DNA from 2 places in the Mesorhizobium sp. B2-1-3A genome. Region 1 is predicted to be linked to the other one. Evidence: predicted binding sites of a transcription regulator. Region 1 holds the regulator's gene; the other holds the start of a gene.
What was found. The regulator PhoB, encoded in region 1, activates phosphate uptake and scavenging genes when phosphate is short. The targets are predictions, from matches to a motif close to TGTCATNNANCTGTCAT.

Region 1 (12,134 bases):
GACCTGTTCCGGCACGTCATGGATGAGCTGCCGGTGGCCGCCTTCATCAAGGCGCAGGACCTGGGCATCGAATTCGTCAACAAGGCCTGGTGCGCGATCACGGGCCTCGCCAAGGAAGACGTCATCGGCCGGACCGACCGCCAGCTGTTCGGCGCCGCGGAAGCGGAAGGCTACAGCCACGACGACAGCGATGTCGTGGCGACCGGCGCCGTGCGCGAGGTCGAGGAACCCGTCACCCATCGCGACGGCACGGTGCGGCAATTGATGACGCGCAAGAGCCGCTTGGTGGCAACGGACGGATCGGTGCATCTGGTCGGCTCCAGCACGGACATCACCGACGTCAAGGCGCGCGAGCGGGCTTTGGAAGAGAGCATGCGCGAGAACGAGGTGTTCCGCAGCCTGATCGACAATGTGCCGGTGTCGATCTACGCCAAGCGCTCCGACCTCAGGCAGTTCTATGTCAACAAGGGCTGGTGCGACCTCACCGGCTTCAGCAAGCAAGAGGCGATCGGCAAGACCGATGTCGAGATCTTCGGCCCGGATGGCGAAGCCTTCATCGCCGGCGATCTGGCCGTGCTGCGCACCGGCGAAACCCAGGAGATCGAGGAGAGCGTGACGCTCCCCGATGGCAGCGTGCGCCACCAGTTCGCGCGCAAGGGCGCGATGATCGCGTCGGACGGTTCGCTCTACCTGATCGGATCGACCACCGACATCACGGAGCTGAAGATGCGCGAGGCGGAGCTCAGCGAGGCGCGCCAGCGCGCCGTGCTCGCCGACCGCGCCAAGTCGGAATTCCTCGCCAATATGAGCCATGAAATCCGCACGCCGATGAACGGTGTGCTGGGCATGGCGGAACTCTTGGCCAAGTCCAATCTCGATCCGAAGCAGAAGACGTTCACCGACATCATCGTCAAGTCCGGCAACGCGCTCTTGACCATCATCAACGACATCCTGGATTTCTCCAAGATCGATGCCGGCCAGATGGTGCTCGATCCGGCGCCCTTCAACCTTGCCGAGGCGATCGAGGATGTGGCGACGCTGGTGTCGACGCGTGCCAAGGAAAAGGACCTCGAGCTTATCGTGCGCGTCGAGCCAAGGCTCGAAAACCTGTTCATCGGCGACGTTGGCCGCATCAGGCAGATCGTCACCAACCTGCTCGGCAACGCGGTCAAATTCACCGATGAAGGCCATGTGCTGGTCGACGTGACCGGCGAGAGGGTCCCGACCGGAACCAGGCTGACGATCTCGGTAACCGACACCGGGATCGGCATTCCTGAGGAAAAACTGAAGCTGGTGTTCGAAAAATTCAGCCAGGTCGACACCTCTTCGACACGGCGGCACGAGGGCACCGGGCTTGGCCTTGCCATCACCTCGCGGCTGGTCGACCTGATGGGCGGCGAGATCGGTGTCGAGAGCGCCGAGGGCAAGGGCTCGACCTTCTGGTTCACCGTGACGCTGCCCAGGGCCGGACAGCAGAACGGCCAGCGCATCATGCCGGTGGACGTGACGGGCGCACGGGTGCTGATCGTTGACGACAATGCCGTCAATCGGGCCATCCTGACCGAGCAGATGACCTCGTGGACGTTCGATTCCTGCGCGGCCGAAAGCGGCGCCGAAGGCCTCAAGGTGCTGATCGCGGCCGCCGCCTACGGCGTGCCCGTGGACTGCGTCGTGCTCGACTACCAGATGCCTGAGATGAGCGGCGCCGAAATGGCGCGCATCGTGCGCAACACCGAAGGTCTCGCCGACACGCCCATCATCATGCTGACCTCGGTCGACCAGTCGCTCGCCAACACCAGCTACCGTGATCTCGGCATCGACGCCCAGCTGATCAAGCCGGCGCGTTCCTCGGTGCTCCTGGAGACGCTGGTCGCGACCATACAGCGCCATCGCCACGCCACGGATGTCCACGCCGCCCAGCCACTCGCGGGCGAGGGGCCTGGCGCTTCTCCGCCGCTGGCATTGTACGAACAACGCGCGCAATTGCAGCCGCCACCGGTTCGCCCCAGGCTGCCTGCCACCGGCGAGGGCGGACACAGGCTGGACATCCTCGTGGCCGAGGACAATGAGGTGAACCAGATGGTCTTCACCCAGATCCTTGGCGAAACCGGCTATGGTTTCGAGATCGTCGGCAATGGCCGCAAGGCGCTCGACGCCTTCGGCAAGCTCAATCCGTGCATGATCCTGATGGATGTCTCGATGCCGGAGATGAGCGGGCTCGAGGCGACCGCCGCGATCCGCCGGCTGGAGCAGGAAACCGGCACGCATGTGCCGATCGTCGGCGTCACCGCGCATGCGCTCAAAGGCGATCGCGAGCGGTGCCTGGAGGCGGGCATGGACGACTATCTGCCCAAGCCGATCAGCCCCAGGGCCCTGCTGGAGAAGGTCGAGCGCTGGATCGGCGCCGGCCGCCAGGTCCAGCGCAACGCGGGATAGCATCGCGTTGCCTGGTTCCAGGGATGTGAGAGGCAAGCCAAGGGAATCAATCGCGGATTTGCCGCTGCGCCCGCGCGCAATGACTATGGTGCGATCGCACCATATCAAAGGCGGCGCCCAGCCGAGACAATGGCAAAATTGAATTCCGCCCTTGCAGTTACGGGCGGGAGCAGCGACCGCCGGCAAAGAAGCAGCGTCAACCTACCCCAACGGACCTGTTTTTGGCGATGGCCCGGCCACGACACGCTCTGGCCTTGAGCAACGCGCTCCCGTCCGGATTTTCTTCCCCTGAGAAAGCCCCGTCGAATCCGGCGGCGGCTCCAGCTGGCGGATGGGCCAAGTCACTGATTCCGAGAGCAAACTCGGATCTGGCCGCGACCGCTCGATGCCACCGCCTTTGCCAGGGCCTGTGACGCGTTACCGGGCTGACACGAAACTGTCATGCGACTGTTATAATCGAAGGCTATTGGCCTCAGCGGGCGCCGGTTAGGAATGGCGCCGAGAGACCATCTTCCGAACAGGAGCAGGCCACATGAGACATTTCATCCGCTCGGCGGCCGTTGCGATTGCAATGGCTACGGCGTCTACCTTCACCCTTTCCGCAGCAATGGCAGCTGACCTTTCCGGCGCCGGCTCGACATTCATCTACCCGGTGTTCGCCAAGTGGGCCGACACCTACAAGAAGGACACCGGCATCGGCCTCAACTACCAGTCGATCGGTTCGGGCGGCGGCATCAAGCAGGTCATCGCCAAGACCGTGACCTTCGGCGCCACCGACAAGCCGATGTCCGACGCCGACCTGGAAAAGAACGGCCTCGTGCAGTTCCCGATGGTGATGGGCGGCATCGTTCCGATCGTCAACCTCACCGGCGTCAAGCCGGGCGAGCTCGTCCTCGACGGCAAGACGCTGGCCCAGATCTATCTCGGCGCCATCACCACCTGGGACGACGCCGCGATCAAGGCGCTGAACCCCACCCTCACCCTGCCGTCGACCGCGATCGCCGTCGTGCATCGTTCGGACGGTTCGGGCACCACCTTCAACTTCACCGACTATCTGGTGAAGCTCTCGCCCGACTGGAAGGACAAGGTTGGTTCAGACACCGCCGTCGAGTGGCCGACGGGCGTCGGCGCCAAGGGCAGCGAAGGCGTTGCCAACACCGTCAAGCAGACCGACGGCGGCATCGGCTACGTCGAATACGCCTATGCCAAGCAGAACAACCTTTCCTACTCCAAGCTGGTGAACGCTGCCGGCAAGGTCGTTGAGCCGTCGCTCGAATCCTTCGGCGCCGCCGCTTCGAATGCCGACTTCAAGGCTGCCAAGAACTTCAACGTCATCATCACCAACGAGCCCGGCGACACCACCTGGCCGATCGCCGCCTCCACCTGGGTCCTGATCCACAAGGCTCCGGACGATGCCGCGACCACCGGCGAAGCCCTGAAGTTCTTTGCCTGGGCCTACAAGGACGGCAAGGAAACCGCCAAGGCGCTCGACTATGTCTCGATCCCCGACAGCGTCGTCGACCTGATCAAGGCGTCGTGGAAGGCCGACATCCAGGCCGACGGCAAGCCCGTCTACGCCGGCGAGTAACATCTTCCTAAGGAGCGCCGCGACCGTGGCGCTCCTTTTCCCTCAACCTGAAAGAGCCGAGCTTGACATGAGCGCTGTCCAGGAAGCCTTGCCAGCCGTCAGAGGTTCCCGCGATGCCACCGTTCGACGGTTCGCGCTGACCGACTCAATCTTCCACGCGACAACCCGCGCCGCCGCGATATTGGTGCTGGTGCTGCTTGGCGGCGTCGCGATCTCGCTATTTGCCGGTTCCTGGCAAGCCCTGTCGACTTTCGGCTTTTCCTTCCTGACCAGCGAAAGCTGGAACCCGGTGACGGAGAAGTTCGGTGCGCTGGCCCCGATCTACGGCACCATCATCACCTCGGCAATCGCCATCCTGATCGCCGTGCCGCTCGGCATCGGCATCGCTATCTTCCTCACCGAGCTTTGCCCGCGCCCGCTTCGGCGCCCGATCGGCATGGCGGTGGAATTGCTGGCCGGCATCCCTTCGATCATCTATGGTATCTGGGGCCTGTTCGTGCTGGCACCGTTCCTGCAGACGACCGTTCAGCCTTTCATCATCAGCGTGTTCCACGGTATTCCGGGCCTCAACAGCCTGTTCGCCGGCCCCCCTTATGGCATCGGCCTGCTCACCTCGGCGATGATCCTGGCCATCATGATCCTGCCTTTCATCACCTCGATCACCAAGGACGTGTTCGACACGGTGCCATCGGTGCTGAAGGAATCGGCCTATGGGATCGGCTGCACGACCTGGGAGGTCACGCGCCGGGTCGTCATCCCCTACACGCGCATCGGCATCATGGGCGGCGTCATGCTGGCTCTCGGCCGCGCGCTTGGTGAAACAATGGCGGTGACCTTCGTCATCGGCAACGCGCACCGCATCTCGACGTCGCTGTTCGCGCCGGCAACGACCATCTCGGCGACCATCGCCAACGAATTCACCGAAGCCGTCGGCGATCTCTACACCTCCTCGCTGGTCGCGCTCGGCCTGATCCTGTTCGTTATCACCTTCCTGATCCTTGCCATCGCACGCTACATGCTGATGCGCATCGATGCCCGCACGGGAGCCTGACCGATGTCGACAGCCACATCGCTTCACCAAAGCCGCAAGCGCAAGAATGGCGTGATGATGACGCTGTGCGTCATCGCCGCCGGCATCGGGCTCGCCTGGCTGGCGCTGATCCTCGGCGCACTGCTCTACAAGGGCCTGTCGGGGGTCTCGCTGTCGGTCTTCACGGAAATGACTCCGCCGCCCGGTGACGCCGGCGGCCTGCTCAACGCCATCTACGGCAGCATCGTGATGACCATCATCGGCATCATCGTCGGTACGCCGATCGGCGTGCTGGCCGGCACCTACATGGCTGAGTACGGACGCTTCTCGAAGCTCACCACCGTGGTGCGCTTCATCAACGACATCCTTCTGTCGGCGCCATCGATCATCATCGGTCTGTTCGTCTATGAGTTGATGGTGCGGCCGATGGGGCATTTCTCGGCCATCGCCGGGGCCGTCGCGCTGGCCATCCTGGTCATCCCGGTCGTCGTGCGCACCACCGAGGACATGCTCAATCTGGTGCCGAACGCGTTGCGCGAAGCCGGCACCGCGATCGGCGCGCCGCGCTGGGTGGTCATCCGTTCGGTTGCCTATCGCGCGGCGCTTTCCGGCATCGTCACCGGCATATTGCTGGCCATCGCCCGCATCTCCGGCGAGACCGCCCCCCTTCTTTTCACGGCGCTGAACAACCAGTTCTGGTCCAGCAATCTCAACGCGCCGATGGCCAGCCTGCCTGTCACCATCTTCCAGTTCGCTCTCAGTCCCTACGAGGAATGGCAGCAGCTGGCCTGGACCGGCGCACTCATAATCACATTGACGGTTCTCGCGCTCAGCATCTTTGCGCGCAGCCTGACCGGACGCAGAGAGGACAAATGAGCCAGATGTTGTCTCCAGACATGACGATCGCCGCCGAGGCGGCGGCCAAGGCCAAGATCGAGGTCAAGAACCTCAACTTCTACTACGGCCAATCGAAGGCGCTGAAGGATATCACGCTGTCGCTGCCCGAGCGCAGCGTCACCGCCTTCATCGGCCCTTCCGGTTGCGGAAAGTCGACACTGCTGCGCGTCTTCAACCGCATCTACGAGCTCTACCCCAAGCAGACCGCCGAGGGCCAGGTGCTGCTCGACGGCCAGAACGTTCTCGACCGCTCGCAGGACCTCAACCTTTTGCGCACCAAGATCGGCATGGTGTTCCAGAAGCCGACGCCGTTCCCGATGTCGATCTACGAGAACATCGCCTTCGGCGTCAGGCTCTATGAGAAGATCAGCAAGGCCGAGATGGACGGTCGTGTCGAGCAGGCGCTGAAGCGCGCCGCTTTGTGGACCGAGGTCAAGGACAAGCTCAATGCCAGCGGCCTCAGCCTGTCGGGCGGCCAGCAGCAGCGGCTGTGCATCGCCCGCACGGTGGCGGTGAAGCCGGAGGTCATCCTGCTCGACGAGCCGGCCTCCGCGCTTGATCCGCTGTCGACCGCCAAGATCGAGGAACTGATCGACGAGCTGCAGGCCGACTACACGATCGTCATCGTCACCCACAACATGCAGCAGGCGGCGCGCGTCTCGAAGCAGACCGCCTTCATGTATCTGGGCGAACTGGTCGAATTCGACCGCACCGAGAAGATCTTCACGTCGCCTCGCGAGAAGCGCACGCAAGACTACATCACCGGCCGCTTCGGCTGATCGCACGCATACGAGGACCAGGATCATGGCCGAACATACAGTCGCAGCCTTCGACGAGGATCTCGGACAGATCAGCAGGCTGATCAGCGACATGGGCGATCTCGCCGGCTCGATGGTCGGCGGCGCCACCAAGGCGCTGCTGAATTCCGACAACGCGCTGGCACAGCGCGTGGTCTCCGACGACGCCATCATGGATGCACGCCAGCGCGAACTCGACGATCGCGCCATCACGCTGATCGCCAAGCGCCAGCCGATGGCCGACGATCTGCGCCATGTCGTCGGGTCGATCCGCATGGCCGGCGACCTCGAACGCATTGGCGACCTTGCCAAGAACATTGCCAAGCGCGTCGGCACCGTCGGTCTCAACGCAACGCCGCGCGACCTGTCGCATTCCATCGACGCCATGGCGCAGCTGGTGCTGATCCAGGTGCAGGGCGTGATCGAGGAGTATGCGGCGCGCGACGCCGCCGCGCTTGCGAAGCTGCGCGCCGACGACGAACGCATCGACGTCAAGTACACCTCGGTGTTCCGCGAATTGCTGACCTACATGATGGAGGATCCGCGCAACATCACCGCTTGCACGCATCTGTTGTTCTGCGCCAAGAATCTCGAACGCATCGGCGACCATGTGACCAACATCGCCGAGAACGCGTACTATGTCCTGACCGGCACGCAACTGCCCGCCAACCGCCCCAAACAGGACGAGACGGCGATGTCGGCGCCGGCGGCTTGAGCGTTGGAGCGGTTCAGCGTTTCGCGGAAACGCCGAACCGCTCTATCTCTTTGTTTCACGCAATTCAGGATGGAAAACCGCTACACATTTTTTCCTGGGATTGCTTTAGAGGTGACCAGTCAATGATCGCACCACGCATCATGGTGGTGGAGGACGAGGAGCCGCTCGGCGTGCTCCTCCGCTACAATCTGGAATCGGAAGGTTATCAGGTCGAGGTGGTAACCCGCGGCGATGAAGCCGAAATCCGGCTGCAGGAGAACGTGCCCGATCTCCTGGTGCTCGACTGGATGGTACCGGCGGTGTCCGGCATCGAACTCTGTCGCCGGCTAAGAATGCGGCCCGAGACCGAACGGCTGCCGATCATCATGCTTACCGCGCGGGGTGAAGAAAGCGACCGTGTGCGTGGGCTCTCCACAGGGGCCGACGATTATCTGGTCAAGCCGTTCTCGACGCCGGAATTCATGGCCCGCGTCAAGGCGCTGCTGCGCCGCGCCAAGCCGGAAGTGCTGTCCAGCGTGCTCAAGGTCGGCGACATCGTGCTCGACCGTGAATCGCACCGGGTCTACCGCAAGAAGAGCGAGATCCGGCTCGGGCCGACCGAATTCCGCCTGCTCGAATTCATGATGCGCCATCCCGGCCGCGTCTTCTCGCGCAGCCAACTGCTCGACAATGTCTGGGGTGAGACGATCTATATCGACGAGCGCACCGTGGACGTGCATGTCGGCCGCCTGCGCAAGGCGGTCAACAATGGCCGCATGCCCGACGTCATCCGCACCATCCGTGGGGCAGGCTACGCGATCAGGGAAGATTAGAGCCTTGAGGCGGAAGCGTTGATAGGTTGACTGTGTCCACTCCCGGGTCACACGCATTGACAATTGGCTGAGACGCTCATGGCTTCGTTATCCTTGGGCGAGCAAGGAGCGCAGCGACGCGGCGCGAACCCCTGGGGCTGCTCTGCAGCCCAAGGATCCATGCCGCGACCTCAAAGCGTTGCCACGGCGCAAATCCTGCTCCGTTGCACTGCGTGGCATAGGTCACGGAATGGATCCCAGGGTCTCCGCGACGGAGCTTCGCTCCTGCTCCGCCCACGGATGACGACGGCCAATCTCCAAGTAAGCGAGGGTCTACCGCATCAACGACGAATGCCAGCTCAGGCAACGCTCTTCCCGGCACTGCCTCTTGCCTGCACGCCCGGCGCGAAGATTTCCTGATCGACGAAGGTCAGTGCGCGCATGGCGCAGCCCTCGCGGATCAGGGGCAACTCGTTCGGTTCGGTGTCGAACGAAATCGATTTCGAGTGCTGGCCGCCGGCGGTCTGGGCGATCGCCTCGCGCAATGCCGGCTCGATCAGGTCGAAGGCGGCGGCGCTGACGCCGACCATGGCCACGGGGGCGGGATCGATCAGCGCAAACAGGCTGCCGAGGCCATAACCTAGTGCTTCTCCGGCCTTGCGATAGGCTTCGCGCTCGGGCCCGGCGCGTTCCCGCGCTGTCGTCGCCAATGCCCGCATCTGCGCGTCGCTGACGTCGGCGACCGGTTCGGTGTCCTCGCCAAGCTGCCTGGCATTGCGCCAGATGGCGTAGTTGCCGGCATAGGCCTCGACGCAGCCGCGCCGCCCGCAGCGGCAGAGCGCGCCGCCTGGCCGATGGATCATGTGGCCGAACTCGCCGCCCGACGAATGGGTGCCGGTGAACAGCTCGCCCTTCAGCACCAGGCCCATGCCGATGCCGTGCGACAAAAGGATAGCGATGAAGTCGTCGCGGTAGCGTTCGGGGTCGCGCCAGCGCAGCGCCACCGCCATCATGTTGCAGTCGTTCTCCATGGTGGCCGGGATGCCGAACTCGGCTTCCAGTATGTCGGCGAAGGCGATGTCGGTCTGCGGCGTGATCGGCGACCACAGCATGGCCCTGGCCTCGGTGTCGGTGATGCCCTGGATCGCCAGTGCGATGCGGGCGACGCTGCGCACGTCGATATCGGGATCCTCGAGGCGGCGCCGTACAATGGCGACGCATTCACCGATCAGCGCCTCGCGCGACATGGTCAGCGTGTCCAGCCGGCGCTGTTCCTCCGATATCACCTGGCCGGCATAGTCGATGACGGCGACGGACAGGAAATTCAGCGACAGCACCACAGTCATGATGGCCGCGGCCTCCGGGTTGAGGCCGAGGCCGACCTGTGGCCTGCCGCGTTTGAGCGCACCGGCCTCGCTCGGCTTGCCCTCGACTAGGATGCCTTCGCCGATCAGGTCCGAAGAGATCGCCGATATGGTCGAATGGCTGAGGCCGGTGGTCGCGGCGATCTCGGTGCGCGACGGTTGGCCGGCCCGGCGCACGGCCGCAATCACCATGGCGCGGTTGCGCCGGCGCAGATCGTCGTGGCGGATTCCGACCGACATACTTTCCCACATCCTCCCCGTCGCCGCGGTTCTGACTGCCCCTCGAACACTGCCGGCGACTGGGGCAAATACTGGCAGAAGCGGCTGGCGCTGTCATTTATTTATTGCGAGGCTCGAAAAAAAGTCCACGACACCTCAAGATCCATCAGAATCGATGTTGACAGCGTTCCGACGATGGATCAGTATTTTTTTTGAGGCTCGAAAAAATAGAGCCTCTGTGCCGGCCTTCGGGTCAGTTTGGTCGCGCCATACGCGGCGCAGGGAGGATATCATGAAGAGATTCACGGCCGCCATCCTGGCGGGTGTCGCCATGTCGCTGACGCTTGCGTCGGTCGCGCAGGCGAAGGACAAGGTCATCGGTGTTTCGTGGTCGAACTTCCAGGAAGAGCGCTGGAAGACCGACGAGGCCGCCATGAAGAAGGCGATCGAGGCCGCCGGCGACAAGTACATTTCCGCCGATGCGCAGTCCAATCCCGGCAAGCAGCTTACCGATGTCGAAAGCCTGATCTCGCAGGGCGCCAACTCGCTCATCATCTTGGCGCAGGATGCCTCGGCGATCGGCCCGGCGGTGCAGAAGGCACTGGACGAAGGCATTCCGGTCGTCGGCTATGACCGCCTGATCGAGAACAAGGACGTCTTCTACCTGACCTTCGACAACAAGGAAGTCGGCCGCTTGCAGGCCGGCGCAGTGTTCAAGGTCAAGCCGGAAGGTAACTATGTCTTCATCAAGGGCTCGGGTGCCGATCCGAACGCCGATTTCCTGTTCTCGGGCTCGATGGAAGTGCTCAAGGCGGCCATCGACAGCGGCAAGATCAAGAATGTCGGCGAGGCTTATACGGACGGCTGGCTGCCCGCCAACGCCCAGAAGAACATGGAACAGTTCCTGACCGCCAACGACAACAAGGTCGATGCCGTGGTCGCCGCCAATGACGGCACCGCAGGCGGTGTCGTCGCGGCGCTGACGGCGCAAGGCCTTGCCGGTACCGTGCCGGTGTCGGGCCAGGACGGCGATCATGCCGCGCTGAACCGCATCGCGCTCGGCACCCAGACCGTGTCGGTGTGGAAGGATGCGCGCGAGCTCGGCAAGAATGCCGCCGAGATCGCCTCGCAGCTGGCCGACGGCAAGAAGATGACCGACATCGCCGGGGTGAAGGACTTCACGACGCCTGGCGGCAACACCGTCAAGTCGCTGTTCCTGACCCCTGTCGCCATCACCAAGGACAATCTCAATCTCGTCATCGATGCCGGCTGGATCAAGAAGGACGAAGTCTGCGCGGGCGTCGCCGCCGGCAGCGTCGCGGCCTGCAACTAGAACGGCGCTGCACTGTTCGACAATGACGCCGCGGCCCAAAAGCCGCGGCGTTTTCTCAAAAAGATTTGTGTTTCCGCCTCAGGCGGATAGCTTCTAGGCTGCGTTCCGGCATCCGTGCCGGATGGCCGGCCGGTGGGAGGAAATCATGACCGACACGACGTCCAACCCGCAGGTCGACACCGCGCGCGCGTCGGAGCTTGGCGCGGTCGCCCGGTTCCTGAAGGCAACCGAGATAGACACCCGCATGCTCGGCATGATCGGTGCCCTGTTGCTGATCTGGGTCGGGCTGCACGTGATTTCGAGTCTGCGTCTGGGCGTCAATCCGCTCGATTTCGACAGCCGCACCTTTCTCACTCCGCGCAATCTGTGGAACCTGTCGGTGCAGACCTCCGCTGTTGCCATCATGGCCTGCGGCATGGTGCTGGTCATCGTCATGCGCAATATCGACCTGTCCGTCGGCTCCGCCGAGGGCCTGATCGGCATGGTCATGGGCTTTGCCCAGGTGCATTTCCTGGTCCGGTTCGTCGGGCTTGAACTCGGCAATCCGTGGATATGGGTTCTGGCGCTGGTCATCGGGCTGGCGCTCGGGCTACTGATCGGCGCTTTCCAGGGTTTCATCATCGCCTATCTCGAAGTGCCGGCCTTCATCGTCACGCTGGGCGGCCTGCTGGTCTGGCGCGGTGCCGCCTGGTGGGTCACGTCAGGCCAGACCGTGGCACCGCTCGATGCCACGTTCCAGCTGATGGGCGGCGGCCCGGCCGGATCGATCGGCGCCACCTGGAGCTGGATCGTCGGTATCGTCGCCTGCCTCGCCGTCGTGTTTGCACTGTTCAACGGGCGGGTGCAGCGCAAGCGCTTCCGCTTCCCGTTGCGCCCGGTCTGGGCCGAAACGCTGCTCGGCACCGTCACCTGCGCCGTCATCATGGGCGCGGTGTGGCTGGCCAATTCCTATCCCTGGCCCATC
Region 2 (12,134 bases), on a different contig from region 1:
CAGCCGAGGAAGCGCGTGCGGCTCTCGGCGTCGCGCACCGCCATCAGGAGCTTGCCGTATTTGGAACCGACGATCGCCCAGGTGATGAACACGGCGAGCGCCAACATCACGGCACTGGCTGCGAAAAGAGCCGAACGGGTCGCATCGGCCTGCACGTTGAAGCCGAGAATATCCTTGAAATCGGTCAGCCCGTTATTGCCGCCGAAACCCATGTCGTTGCGGAAGAACGCCAGCAGCAGCGCATAGGTCATCGCCTGGGTGATGATCGAGAGATAGACGCCGGTGACGCGGCTGCGGAAGGCGAACCAGCCGAAGACGAAGGCAAGCAGGCCGGGCACGGCAAGCACCATGACCGCGGCGAACCAGAAATGGTCGAAGCCATACCAGAACCAGGGCAATTCCTTGTAGTTCAGGAACACCATGAAATCCGGCAGGATCGGATTGCCATAGACGCCGCGCGAACCGATCTGGCGCATCAGATACATGCCCATCGCGTAGCCGCCGAGCGCGAAGAAGGCGCCGTGGCCAAGCGAAAGGATGCCGCAATAACCCCAGACCAGGTCAAGCGACAGCGCCAACAGCGCATAGCAGAGATATTTGCCGGTCAGCGCCACGATATAGGGCGGGATGTAGAACGCGCTTGCCGGAGAAACAGCAAGGTTGAGCAGCGGCACGATGATGGCCGCCGCCAACAGGACGAAAATGGTGATGGCGATGCGGCGGTCCGCACCAGCGGCGAAGAAGCGTCCCGTGATCATGCTTCCACCGCCCTGCCCTTGAGCGCGAACAGGCCGCGCGGCCGCTTCTGGATGAACAGGATGATCAGCACCAGCACGACGATCTTGCCGAGCACCGCGCCGGCATAGGGCTCGAGGAACTTGTTGACGATGCCGAGCGAGAAGGCGCCAACCAGCGTGCCCCACAGATTGCCGACACCGCCGAAGACGACGACCATGAAGCTGTCGATGATGTAGCCGCGGCCGAGATTGGGCGAGACATTGTCGATCTGGCTGAGCGCGACGCCGGCGATGCCGGCAATGCCGGACCCCAGCGCGAAGGTCAGCGCGTCGACCCATGGCGTCCTGATGCCCATCGAGGCGGCCATGCGGCGGTTGGCGGTGACGGCACGCATCTGCAGGCCCCAGGCCGTGCGCTTCATCACGTAGAGCAACACGCCGAAGACGGTGAGCGCGAAAACGAGGATCCACAGACGGTTCCAGGTGATGGCCAACTGGCCGACATCGAACGAACCCGACATCCAGGAGGGATTGCCGACCTCCTGGTTGGTCGGCCCGAAGATCGAGCGCACCGCCTGCTGCAGGATCAGCGACACACCCCATGTCGCCAGCAGCGTCTCCAGCGGCCGGCCGTAGAGAAAGCGGATGACGCCGCGTTCTATGGCAAGACCAACCAGTGCGGCGACCAGGAAGGCAAGCGGCAGCGCGATCACCAGCGACCAGTCGAACAGGCCGGGAAAGGATGTGCGGATCACCTGCTGGACGACGAAGGTGGTGTAGGCACCGAGCATCACCATCTCGCCATGCGCCATGTTGATGACGCCCATCACGCCGAAGGTGATGGCGAGCCCGATCGCGGCGAGCAGCAATACCGAGCCCAGCGAAATGCCGTACCAGATGTTCTGTCCGGCATCCCACAGGGCCAATGTCGAATTGATGTCCGCGATTACGGCTGTCGCGGCTTCCTTCACGGCGCCCGAGGCGTTGGCCTCGACCGAGGTGAGTAAGGAAACCGCATCGCGGTCGCCACGCGCGCCGATCAGTGCGACCGCCGCAAGCTTGTCGGCATCCGGACGGTCGGAGACAAGAACCGAAGCGGCGCGGGCCTGTTCGAGCAGCGCCTTGACGCTGGCTACCGTCTCCTTGGCGATCGCCGCATCGAGTGGCTCTATGTTGACGGCGTCGGGCGTTTTGAACATCGTGTCGGCGGCGGCGATGCGGACGGTCGGATCCTTGGCGCCAAGCGTCAGCGTGCCCAGCGCGTCGCGGATGACGCGGCGCAGCGTGTTGTTGACCTTGATCTTGGTGATGCCGTCCTTGGCCGCCTCGCCGGATGCTTCACCGCTCAGCGGGTCGGAAAGCTGGACGGTTTCGCCGGCTTCCTTGCCGACGAACACCAGGGAATCGGCCTTGCGGATATAGAGATTGCCATCCGCGAGTGCGGAAAGCGGGGCCTCCACGGCCGGGTCGCCGGTGGCCGCCAGTTCGTGAACGACAGTTCCGATCTCCGAAAAACCCTTGGCCGTCGCGAATTTGGCGATGATGCCACGCAGATCGGCTTCGCCTGCCCCCGATGACGACAGCGTCGCCAGCAGGAACAACAGCGTCAGCCCAATCATGCGGAACAGGTTCATCGCTTCAGGTGACTTCCGAAAGGTTGATTTCGCGCCCGGGCGGACTGGAGGAGAAAGCCCGCCCGGCGCGCTTGCGGTCATGGGCCTGGACCGGATGGTCCAGGCCGGGGAGGATCAGTTCGTTCCCTTGCCGCCGCACTTGCCCGTGGCAACGTTGAAGTTGCCGCAGGACAGGGGCGCGCGCCAATCGGAGATCAGGTTCTTGGAGTCCGGCAGGTAATCGGACCATTCGTCACCCATGACCAGGCCAGGCGTCCGCGAAACCGTCTCGAACTGGCCGTCGGCCTGGATTTCGCCGATCAGCACCGGCTTGGTGATGTGGTGGTTCGGCATCATCGTCGAATAGCCACCGGTCAGGTTCGGTACGGAAACACCGATCATAGCGTCGATGACCTTGTCCGGATCGGTGGTGCCGGCCTTTTCGACCGCCTTAACCCACATGTTGAAGCCGATATAGTGGGCTTCCATCGGGTCGTTGGTGGTGCGCTTGTCGTTCTTGATGAACTTGTGCCAGTCGGCGATGAACTTCTTGTTTTCGGGCGTGTCGACGCTCTCGAAATAGTTCCAGGCGGCGAGATGGCCAACCAGCGGCGCGGTGTCGAGACCGGCCAGTTCTTCCTCGCCCACCGAGAAGGCCATGACCGGGATATCCTCGGCCTTGATGCCCTGGTTGCCGAGTTCCTTGTAGAACGGCACGTTGGCGTCACCATTGACGGTCGAGACGACGGCGGTCTTCTTGCCGGCCGAGCCGAACTTCTTGATCGCCGAGACTTCGGTCTGCCAGTCGGAGAAACCGAACGGCGTGTAGTTGACCATGATGTCTTCGGCCGCGACGCCCTTCGACTTCAGATAGGCCTCGAGGATCTTGTTGGTGGTGCGCGGATAGACGTAGTCGGTGCCTTCCAGCACCCAGCGCTTCACCGAGCCGCCATCCTCGCTCATCAGGTAGTCGACCGCCGGAATGGCCTGCTGGTTCGGCGCGGCACCGGTATAAAACACGTTGCGCTCGCTCTCCTCGCCCTCATACTGGACGGGATAGAACAGGATGTTGTCGAGTTCGGAGAACACCGGCAGCACCGATTTGCGCGACACCGAGGTCCAGCAGCCGAACACCGCCGCGACCTTGTCCTTCGAAATCAGCTCGCGTGCCTTCTCGGCGAATAGCGGCCAGTTGGACGCCGGATCGACGACAACGGCTTCAAGCTTCTTGCCGAGCAGGCCGCCCTTGGCGTTCTGCTCGTCGATGAGCATCAGCATGGCATCCTTCAGCGTCGTCTCCGAAATCGCCATGGTCCCCGACAGCGAATGGAGAATGCCGACCTTGATCGTGTCGTCCGCCGCCTTGGCGGGAGCTGACATCAACAGGCCAGCGGCGACCACGCTTGCCGAGAACATTTTTGTTATTGTCGAGAAATTACCCCTCATACGGAAGACTCCCAAGCTGGTTGATTGCACCGCACCAATGCAATGCAACCCCCATGCCAACCGCTGTGCGGATGCCGAAAAACGGTAAATAGGCAAATATTATCAGACTGTTATTATATTAGGCGGAACAAACAAAGGAGAGCCGGTTAAAAATTGGTTGAGGGAAATTTGCGCAACGCACAAGGCATCTGCCTAATTTTCGCCCAATTTGGCCAAATGCCTAGATTTTGATCGCCGCACACGGGGCACGGACGACAAATGTTGCGGTACGGCGCAAAAATAGGGCAAGCTCGCGTCTCAACCGAGCAACGTCATGGCATCCCTGATTTATCGCATTTTCATCGGCATGGTGCTTCTGGCGGCAGCGACCGGGATCGCACGAGCCGACTTCAGCGACGGCAAGATGCCCGATGGCACCTATCACTGCGAGGTCTACCTGCTCGGCATGTTCATCAACCTCGGCGACATCACCATCAAGGGCAATGTCTACGCTGGTCCGGTCACCTTCGGGGCCGCCCAGCAGGGCTACAACTACCAGATGGATGCAAACGGCGTGATCTCCTGGCTGGGACCGCTCGGCGGCTATACGGCGGGCGGCAACTCGCTGTCGCTGACCCAGGCAACGCTGGACGGCCAGAGCCCGCCCTCCTTCGACATCATCATGAAGCAGCCCGATGGCGCCTTCACCGCGTCGACCTGCACCAAGGGAGGCAATCCGTAGGCCCTGCCTTGGCGGGTGCCACTTCCGTGCGGGCTGCCTGCCCTTCTGCTGCAAGCCCGCCCTCTCATGTCATCTGGATGTTGCCGAAGCTGGATAGGCAGCGGTGCGCCGTCACCCATCCACATCGAGAGGCAGACACATGGCCAACTTCCCGTTTTCGTCCTCCCCTGTCATTCGCGAAATCATCGCCGAGCGCGTCTCGCGCCGCACGCTCCTCAAAGGCAGCCTCGCTTCCGGCGCGTTGATCGCCGGCGGCGGCTTTGTCGGCTCCTTGTTCGCCGGCGAGACACATGCCGCCGCGCTTTCCACACTGGGCTTTCCCGAACTGAAGCGGGTCTATGACAAGACCCATGCCGCCGCCGAAGGCTATGAAACGACAATCGTCGCACGCTGGGGCGATCCACTTGTCGCCGGTCTGCCGGATTTCGACGGCAACATGGTCGCGGCCGCCGAACAGGAAAAGCGCTTCGGCTACAATTGCGATTACATCGCCTTCCTGCCGTTGCCCAAGGGCTCGGTGAACTCCGATCACGGCCTGCTTTGCGTCAACAACGAATACATCTCGCCCAACGTCATGTTTCCCGGCATGACCGAGGACGACGCCGGCAAGACGATGAGCAAGGAGCAGGTCGATCTCGGCCTGGCGGCGATGGGCCACTCGATCGTCGAGGTCATGTTCAAGGACGGCAAGTGGCAAACCGTCGAGGACAGCCCGCTCAATCGCCGCATCACGGCCAACACCGAGATGACCGTTTCCGGGCCGGCAGCCGGCCACGCGCTGCTCAGGACGTCCGCCGACGCGACCGGCACGAAGGTGCTCGGCACCAGCTACAATTGCAGCGGCGGCTTTACCCCATGGGGCACCGTGCTGACCTGCGAGGAAGGCGTTTCCGACCTGTTCGGCGGCGACCCGAAAAAGGCACCGACCGCGGACATTCTCGACCGCTATGGCTTTGATGGCTCCGATATCTATGGCCGTGGCCGTTTCCATGACCGCTTCAACATCGACAAGGAACCGAACGAGCCGAACCGCTTCGACTGGGTGGTCGAGATCGACCCTTATGATCCCCAATCGAAGCCGGTGAAGCGCACGGCGCTTGGCCGCATGTCGCATGAGGCCTCCACGGTCGTCCTCAACAAGGACGGCCGCATCGTCGTCTACATGGGCGACGACGACTATTTCGAATACATGTACCGCTACGTCTCGAACAAGGCTTACGACAAGGCGAATCCGGCTTCCGGCAACGGCCTTCTGGACGATGGCGTGCTCTCGGTCGCCCGTTACGACGCCGATGGCTCGCTGACATGGCTGCCGCTGGTTCATGGCCAGGGCAAACTCACCGCCGAGAACGGCTTCGCCGATCAGGCCGAGGTGCTGTTGAAGACACGGCTGGCGGCGGACGCGCTCGGCGCGACCCCGATGGACCGGCCGGAGGACATCGAGACCAACCCGGTCACCGGTCGCGTCTACGCCGTCATGACCAAGAACAAGAAACGGGACGAATCCAAGATCAATCCGGCCAACACGCGGCCCGAAAACCTCTGGGGTCATATCGTCGAGCTGATCCCGCCCGGTGGCCGTGGCGCCGAGGCCGACCACACATCAGACAAATACGCCTGGGACCTGTTCGTGCTCTGCGGCAACCCAAAGGACGCCAAGGTCGGCGCAACCTTCCATCCCGACACGTCGGACAATGGCTGGTTCGTCTGCCCCGACAACATCACCTTCGACCCCGCCGGCCGTCTCTGGGTGGCGACCGACGGCGCCAATGATTTCGACCTGCCGGACGGTGTCTATGGCGTCGACACGGAAGGCGCGGCACGCGGCCTGCCGAAGCTTTTGTTCACCTGCCCGCATGGCGCGGAAGCGACCGGTCCTTGCTTCACCCCGGACGGCACGACGCTGTTCCTTTCGGTGCAGCACCCCTCCGAGGATGCCCAAACGCTCGACAAGGCGCAGTCGCTGTGGCCGGATTTCAGGGACGGCCAGCCGCCGAGGCCATCGGTGGTCGCCATCCGTCGCAAGGACGGCCAGCCGGTCGGGGCATAGGTTCCAGCACACAAAAAAGGCGCGGAACCCGGTCAGGTTCCGCGCCAGCAGGCAGTCGGGAGGTTAGATGGTCTTGGCCGACATCTGGGCGGCGATGTAGTCGGCCTGGCGGATCGCCAGCGACACGATGGTCAAGGTCGGGTTTTCCGCGGCACCCGTCGTGAACTGGCTGCCGTCCGACACGAACAGGTTCTTGATGTCGTGCGTCTGGCCATGCTTGTTGACGACACCGTCGGCCGCCTTCTCGCTCATCCGGTTGGTGCCGAGATTGTGGGTCGAGGGATAGGGCGGCGTCGGGAAGGTGCGCGTCGCGCCGACCGCCGCGTAGAGCGCCGAGGCCTGCTTGTAGGCGTGGTCGCGCATCGCCGTGTCGTTGGGATGGTCATCGAAATGCACGTCGGCGATCGGCATGCCATGTTCGTCTTTTTCGTCGGCATGCAGCGTGATGCGGTTTTCCTCGCGCGGCATGTCTTCGCCGACAATCCACAGGCCGGCCATGTGGTCATAATGGTCGAGCGCCGTGGTGAAGGAGCGCCCCCAGCCGCCTGGGTTGAGGAACGCCGCCATGAACGGCAGGCCGAGCGACAGCGTCTCGAACTCATAGCCGCCGACGAAGCCACGTGACGGATCATGCCGCGCCTCGTCGCGGATGATGCCGGCCATGGTGGTGCCGCGATACATGTGCACCGGCTTGTCGAAGATCGCGTAGACCGAGCCCGTGGTGTGGCGCATGTAGTTCTTGCCCACCTGCCCCGAGGAATTGGCCAGGCCATGCGGGAATTTGCTCGATTCGGAATTGAGCAGCAGGCGCGGGCTTTCGATCGAGTTGCCGGCCACCGCGACGATGCGGGCCTTCTGCTCCTGCAGCTTGCCGTCCTTGTCCGCATAGACGACGCCGGTCACCTTTCCCGACGCATCATGGTTGATCTTGATCACCATGGCGTTCGGTCGGACTTCGAGGTGGCCTGTGGCCTCGCCCTTGGGGATCTCGGTGTAGAGCGTCGACCATTTGGCGCCCCATTTGCAGCCCTGGAAGCAGAATCCGGTCTGCTGGCAGGAGTTGCGGTCGTCGCGCTCGATCGAGTTGATCGCCATGTTGCCGGTATGGCATTCCTTGTAGCCGAGCTTGTCGGCGCCCGCCTTGAGAACCTTGAAGTTGTTGTTGCCCGGCAGGCGCGGCCAGTCATTGGTGCCGGTCACGCCCATCTTGGCTTCCGCCTTGGCGTAATACGGCTCCATTTCGGCCAGCGTCACCGGCCAATCGAGGAGGTTCGCACCCTTCACCTTGCCGTAGGTGGTCGCCGTCTTGAACTCATGCTCCTGGAAGCGAAGCGAGGCTCCGGCCCAGTGCGTCGTCGAGCCGCCGACCGATTTGACGATCCAGGCCGGCAGGTTGGGGAAATCCTTCGCCACGCGCCAGTCGCCCGATGTGGTGCGCTTGTCCTTCCAGGCGAGTTGGGCGAACGAATCCCATTCGTCGTTGATGAAGTCCTCATATTCGTGACGGGCGCCCGCCTCGAGGATGACGACGTCTATGCCCTTCTGGGCCAGTTCGTTGCCGAGCGTGCCGCCGCCGGCGCCCGAGCCGATGATGACGACCACGCCGTCGTTCTTGAGATCAAATTGTGCTGCCATGGTTTCCTCCCATGAGATCGGTCAAAATGCGGTTGCGGACAGAGTGGCTCAGAGCCACTCGATGTCGTTGAAACCGCGCGCGATGTAGCCGCCCTTGGAGTAGGACTCGCCCTCGTAGCCGAAGATCAGCCATACCTCTTTCTGGTTGTAGAGACTGACGACGAGGCCGCCGCGCACCGTCTGGAAGAAAGGCGTCTTCTCTATCTCGGTGAGCAGCGCCACACGCTGCTCTTCCCAGCCGAGCCCGCGATAACCGCCCTTGCCGGCCTTCTTGTCGAGTTCGGCAATGCCCTTCTCGATCAGTTCCTTGTGGGCGGGATCCTTGGCGGCTGTCTCGTCATGGCCCTTGACGGCGATGGCGTAATATTTGTCCGGCACCTGGTCGTGCGGATAGATGTCGCGCGCGACCTGGATCAGCGTCGCCATCGTCTCGGGCTTCAGCGCCGAGGTTTCCAAGCCCCAGGCGTGCTCCGGGCTGATGATGGCGCTGCCTGAAATGACAAGCAGCGCACCGACACCGCCGCGTTTGAGAAGCTCGCGCCGTGACAGGCCAGGCTTCCTCTCATAAATCGTGACCATAGTTTCCTCCCTGCTTGCTGTTCGCACCCCTTGGGGGTGCCGTTGCTGGCGCCGCGCGGTGAGCGCGGCTGGTTGTCCCCTATTGGAAGCGCCCTCCACGCTGCAGGACCTCGATCTTGTAACCGTCGGGATCCTCGATGAAGAAGAAGCGGGCGATGAGCGACCCGTCATGGTTGAACTCGACGATCTTTTTCGGATTGAGGCCGAGCGCGCCGAGCCGATCGTGTTCGCCGTCGAGATCGGCGACCGACACTGCGAGGTGACCATAGCCGTCGCCAAGCGCATAAGGCTCCTGCCGCCCCTTGTTGACGGTCAATTCCACTTCGAAAGGGGTATCGGCATTGCTGAGATAGATCAGCGTGAACGTCTCAAAATCCAGTCGCTGGGCGACCTCAAGGCTGAACGCCTTGGTGTAGAAATCGATGGACCGGGCCTCGTCGAGAACCCGGATCATGGTGTGGATCGCCTTCGCCAAATCAGACTCCGCAGCTTTCATGCTTTAGAGGCGATTATGCGCGCCGTCGAAGAAAGGTGGTGGCAGCCGATTACCACGTGTAGGATAGGAAAAACGGTAATGTCGATCTAAGGACGAAAGTCCGATTGCCGTTGTCGGCCGTCCGGACGAAGATGAAACCGCAGGCAGTGTCAAAAAAGGCGTCGACCACTGAGTCGGCACCCAAGACCAACAAAAACGGGAGGTAACGATGTGCAGAGTCTTTGCCGCACAAGATCCGGAAGGCTATCGTCAGATCAACCGGTCGATCCGCATAGATGGACATTCGACCAGCATCCAGCTCGAGGCGACGTTCTGGGCCCTGCTTGACGAAATCGCCGAAAGCCAGAACCTGACGACGCCCAAATTCATCTCGAAGCTGTACGACGAAGCGATCGAGATCAACGGCGAAATCCCCAATTTCGCGTCCATGCTGCGCACGACCTGCGCGCTCTATCTGCGCGGCCATCGGCCCGACCTGGACGAGCGGATGGCGCCTAGTCGAGAAGCGGCCTAGAGCAATTCCAGGAAAAGTATGAAACGGTTTTCTCGGGACAAGCGCGTAGCGCTTGCCCTTGGGAATTGCGCAAAAACAAATAGTTAGAGCAGTTCGCCGTTTCCGTGAAATGGTGAACTGCTCTAGCGCCCTTCCCCAGCGATTTCGAGCGCCAGCCGGGTCATGTCCGTGAAAAGCCGCTGACGTTCGGAATAATCGGTCAGTTCACCGGTCTCGATATTGTCGACCACCGTGCAGATCGACAGTGCACTGACCCCGAAATGCCTGGCGATTCGGTAAAGCGCGCTGGTTTCCATGTCCACCGCCAGCGCTCCTGCCGCCTGGGCCTCTGCAAATCGTGTGCGACCGTCCGGGTGGTGGAAGATGTCGCTGCAAAGTGTCAGGCCGGCGTGATGTTCGATGCCGAGTTCGGCCGCCTTGGCCAAGGCACGGGCCAGCAGCGTCGGATCCGGACCGGCGGCGGTCCCGTAAAGCCCGAAGACTTGACCGCTTTGAGCGCTTTCGGGCCGAACCGATTGCGAAATGACAAGGCTGCGCAGCTTTGCCTTGGCGCTCAGGCTACCGCAGGTGCCGGTGCGGATCAGCGTTCTTGCGCCATAATAGTCAAGTAATTCATGAGCATAGATCAGGAATGATGAAACACCGATACCCGTCGCCTGAATGCTGATGGGCTGGCCGCGAAACAGGCCGGTAAAGCCGAGAGCACCCCGGCGGCTATTGACGCAGCGTGGCGCTTCCAGAAATGTCCGCGCCATCCATTCGGCGCGCTGCGGATCACCCGGTAACAGCACCGTATCGGCGTAATCGCCTCTGCGCGCTTCGATATGTGGCGTCAACAGTTGCTCCCCCAAGCCCGTTTGCTCCTTCACCCGCAATCATGGCGTTGTGAGGGCGTGGCACAAGGGCAGAGAAGCGGAAGCGCCTAATGCATGTCGTCCAAAAGCGACCCCCGCTTGGGCGAACGCCGTGCGCAAAAGCAAAGACCCGAAGCACGGCGCATGGATCCGTTTCCAACTTGAGGCGCTCTAGGATTCGAGCATGTCCTTGACGATTGTTGCCAGCTGCTTGAGCGAGAACGGCTTCGGCAGGAAGCCGAAATGCGCCTCGGCCGGCAGGTTCCTGGCGAATGCGTCCTCGGCATATCCCGACACGAAGACGAACTTGATGTCGGGCTGGCGCTTGCGCAATTCGCCAAGCAGGGTCGGCCCGTCCATTTCGGGCATCACCACGTCGGAGACGACGATGTCGACCTTGCCGCCCAGCGCTTCGAACACTTCCAGCGCCTCGACGCCGGACGATGCCTCGTGCACGGTATAGCCGCGCGAGGTCAGTGCCCGCACGCCGCCCATGCGCACGGCGTCCTCGTCCTCGACCAGCAGGACCGTGGCCGACCCGGACAGGTCCTTGGTGCTGTCGACCGGCTTGACCGGCGCGGCGCTTGGCGCTTCACCGGGCTCGGCTGCCTTTTTCGCTTCCGCGATATGACGCGGCAGGAAGATGCGGAAGGTCGACCCCTTGCCGACTTCGGAATCGCAGAAAATGAAGCCGCCGGTCTGCTTGATGATGCCGTAGACCATGGACAGGCCAAGGCCCGTGCCCTTGCCGACCTCCTTGGTTGTGAAGAACGGCTCGAAGATCTTCTTCAGCACATCAGGCGCGATGCCGCTGCCTGTATCCTCGACTTCGACCACGACGTAGTCGGCCGCGGCAAGTTCGCGGTAGGGGAAGGTCTTGCACTCCTCGGCGGTCACGTTGCGGGTACGCACGGTGAGATCGCCGCCGGCCGGCATCGCGTCACGCGCATTGACCGCCAGATTGACCACCACCTGCTCGAACTGGCCGATATCGACCTTGACCGGCCACAGGTCGCGGCCGTGGTCGACCTTCAGCTTGATGTCATTGCCGACCAGGCGGGCAAGCAACATCCTGAGATCGGCAAGCACGTCGGTCAGGTTCAGCACCTCGGGCCGCAGCGTCTGCTTGCGCGAGAAGGCCAGCAACTGCCTGACCAGTGAAGCGGCCCGGTTGGCGTTCTGCTTGATGTTCATGATGTCGGGGAAGGACGGGTCCGACGGCCGGTGATTGGTCAGGAGCAGGTCCGAAGCCATGATGATGGCGGTCAGCACATTGTTGAAATCGTGGGCGATGCCGCCGGCGAGTTGGCCAACCGCCTGCATCTTCTGGCTTTGCGCCATCTGCCCTTCGAGTGCCTTCTGCTCGGTCGTCTCGACGGCGTAGACGATGGCCGATTCCTCGGCGCCCTCGCCGCCGGTGCCGTCGGCGACGGCGTTGACGTAAAACCGGATGTGGCGCTCTTCGTTGCCGGGAAGCACGGTGTCGATC

Region 2: FJ977_RS17640 (PhoX family phosphatase) is a predicted target of PhoB. The motif match lies at 4,585-4,601, and genes of this name have one in related genera.

The regions. Positions count from the first base shown of each region.
Region 1 covers NZ_VFWK01000003.1:880,386-892,519, reverse strand. The annotation lists gene FJ977_RS15600 (PAS domain-containing protein) at 1-2,436, shown strand, start outside; gene pstS (phosphate ABC transporter substrate-binding protein PstS) at 2,969-4,024, shown strand; gene pstC (phosphate ABC transporter permease subunit PstC) at 4,092-5,075, shown strand; gene pstA (phosphate ABC transporter permease PstA) at 5,079-5,930, shown strand; gene pstB (phosphate ABC transporter ATP-binding protein PstB) at 5,927-6,730, shown strand; gene phoU (phosphate signaling complex protein PhoU) at 6,756-7,463, shown strand; gene phoB (phosphate regulon transcriptional regulator PhoB) at 7,586-8,275, shown strand; gene FJ977_RS15565 (ROK family transcriptional regulator) at 8,614-9,858, opposite strand; gene xylF (D-xylose ABC transporter substrate-binding protein) at 10,130-11,170, shown strand; gene FJ977_RS15555 (sugar ABC transporter permease) at 11,316-12,134, shown strand, end outside.
Region 2 covers NZ_VFWK01000004.1:404,078-416,211, reverse strand. The annotation lists gene urtC (urea ABC transporter permease subunit UrtC) at 1-758, opposite strand, end outside; gene urtB (urea ABC transporter permease subunit UrtB) at 755-2,371, opposite strand; gene urtA (urea ABC transporter substrate-binding protein) at 2,486-3,796, opposite strand; gene FJ977_RS17645 (hypothetical protein) at 4,110-4,517, shown strand; gene FJ977_RS17640 (PhoX family phosphatase) at 4,657-6,567, shown strand; gene FJ977_RS17635 (GMC family oxidoreductase) at 6,631-8,202, opposite strand; gene FJ977_RS17630 (gluconate 2-dehydrogenase subunit 3 family protein) at 8,251-8,781, opposite strand; gene FJ977_RS17625 (VOC family protein) at 8,861-9,256, opposite strand; gene FJ977_RS17620 (ribbon-helix-helix domain-containing protein) at 9,486-9,791, shown strand; gene FJ977_RS17615 (DeoD-type purine-nucleoside phosphorylase) at 9,914-10,627, opposite strand; gene FJ977_RS17610 (PAS domain-containing sensor histidine kinase) at 10,817-12,134, opposite strand, start outside.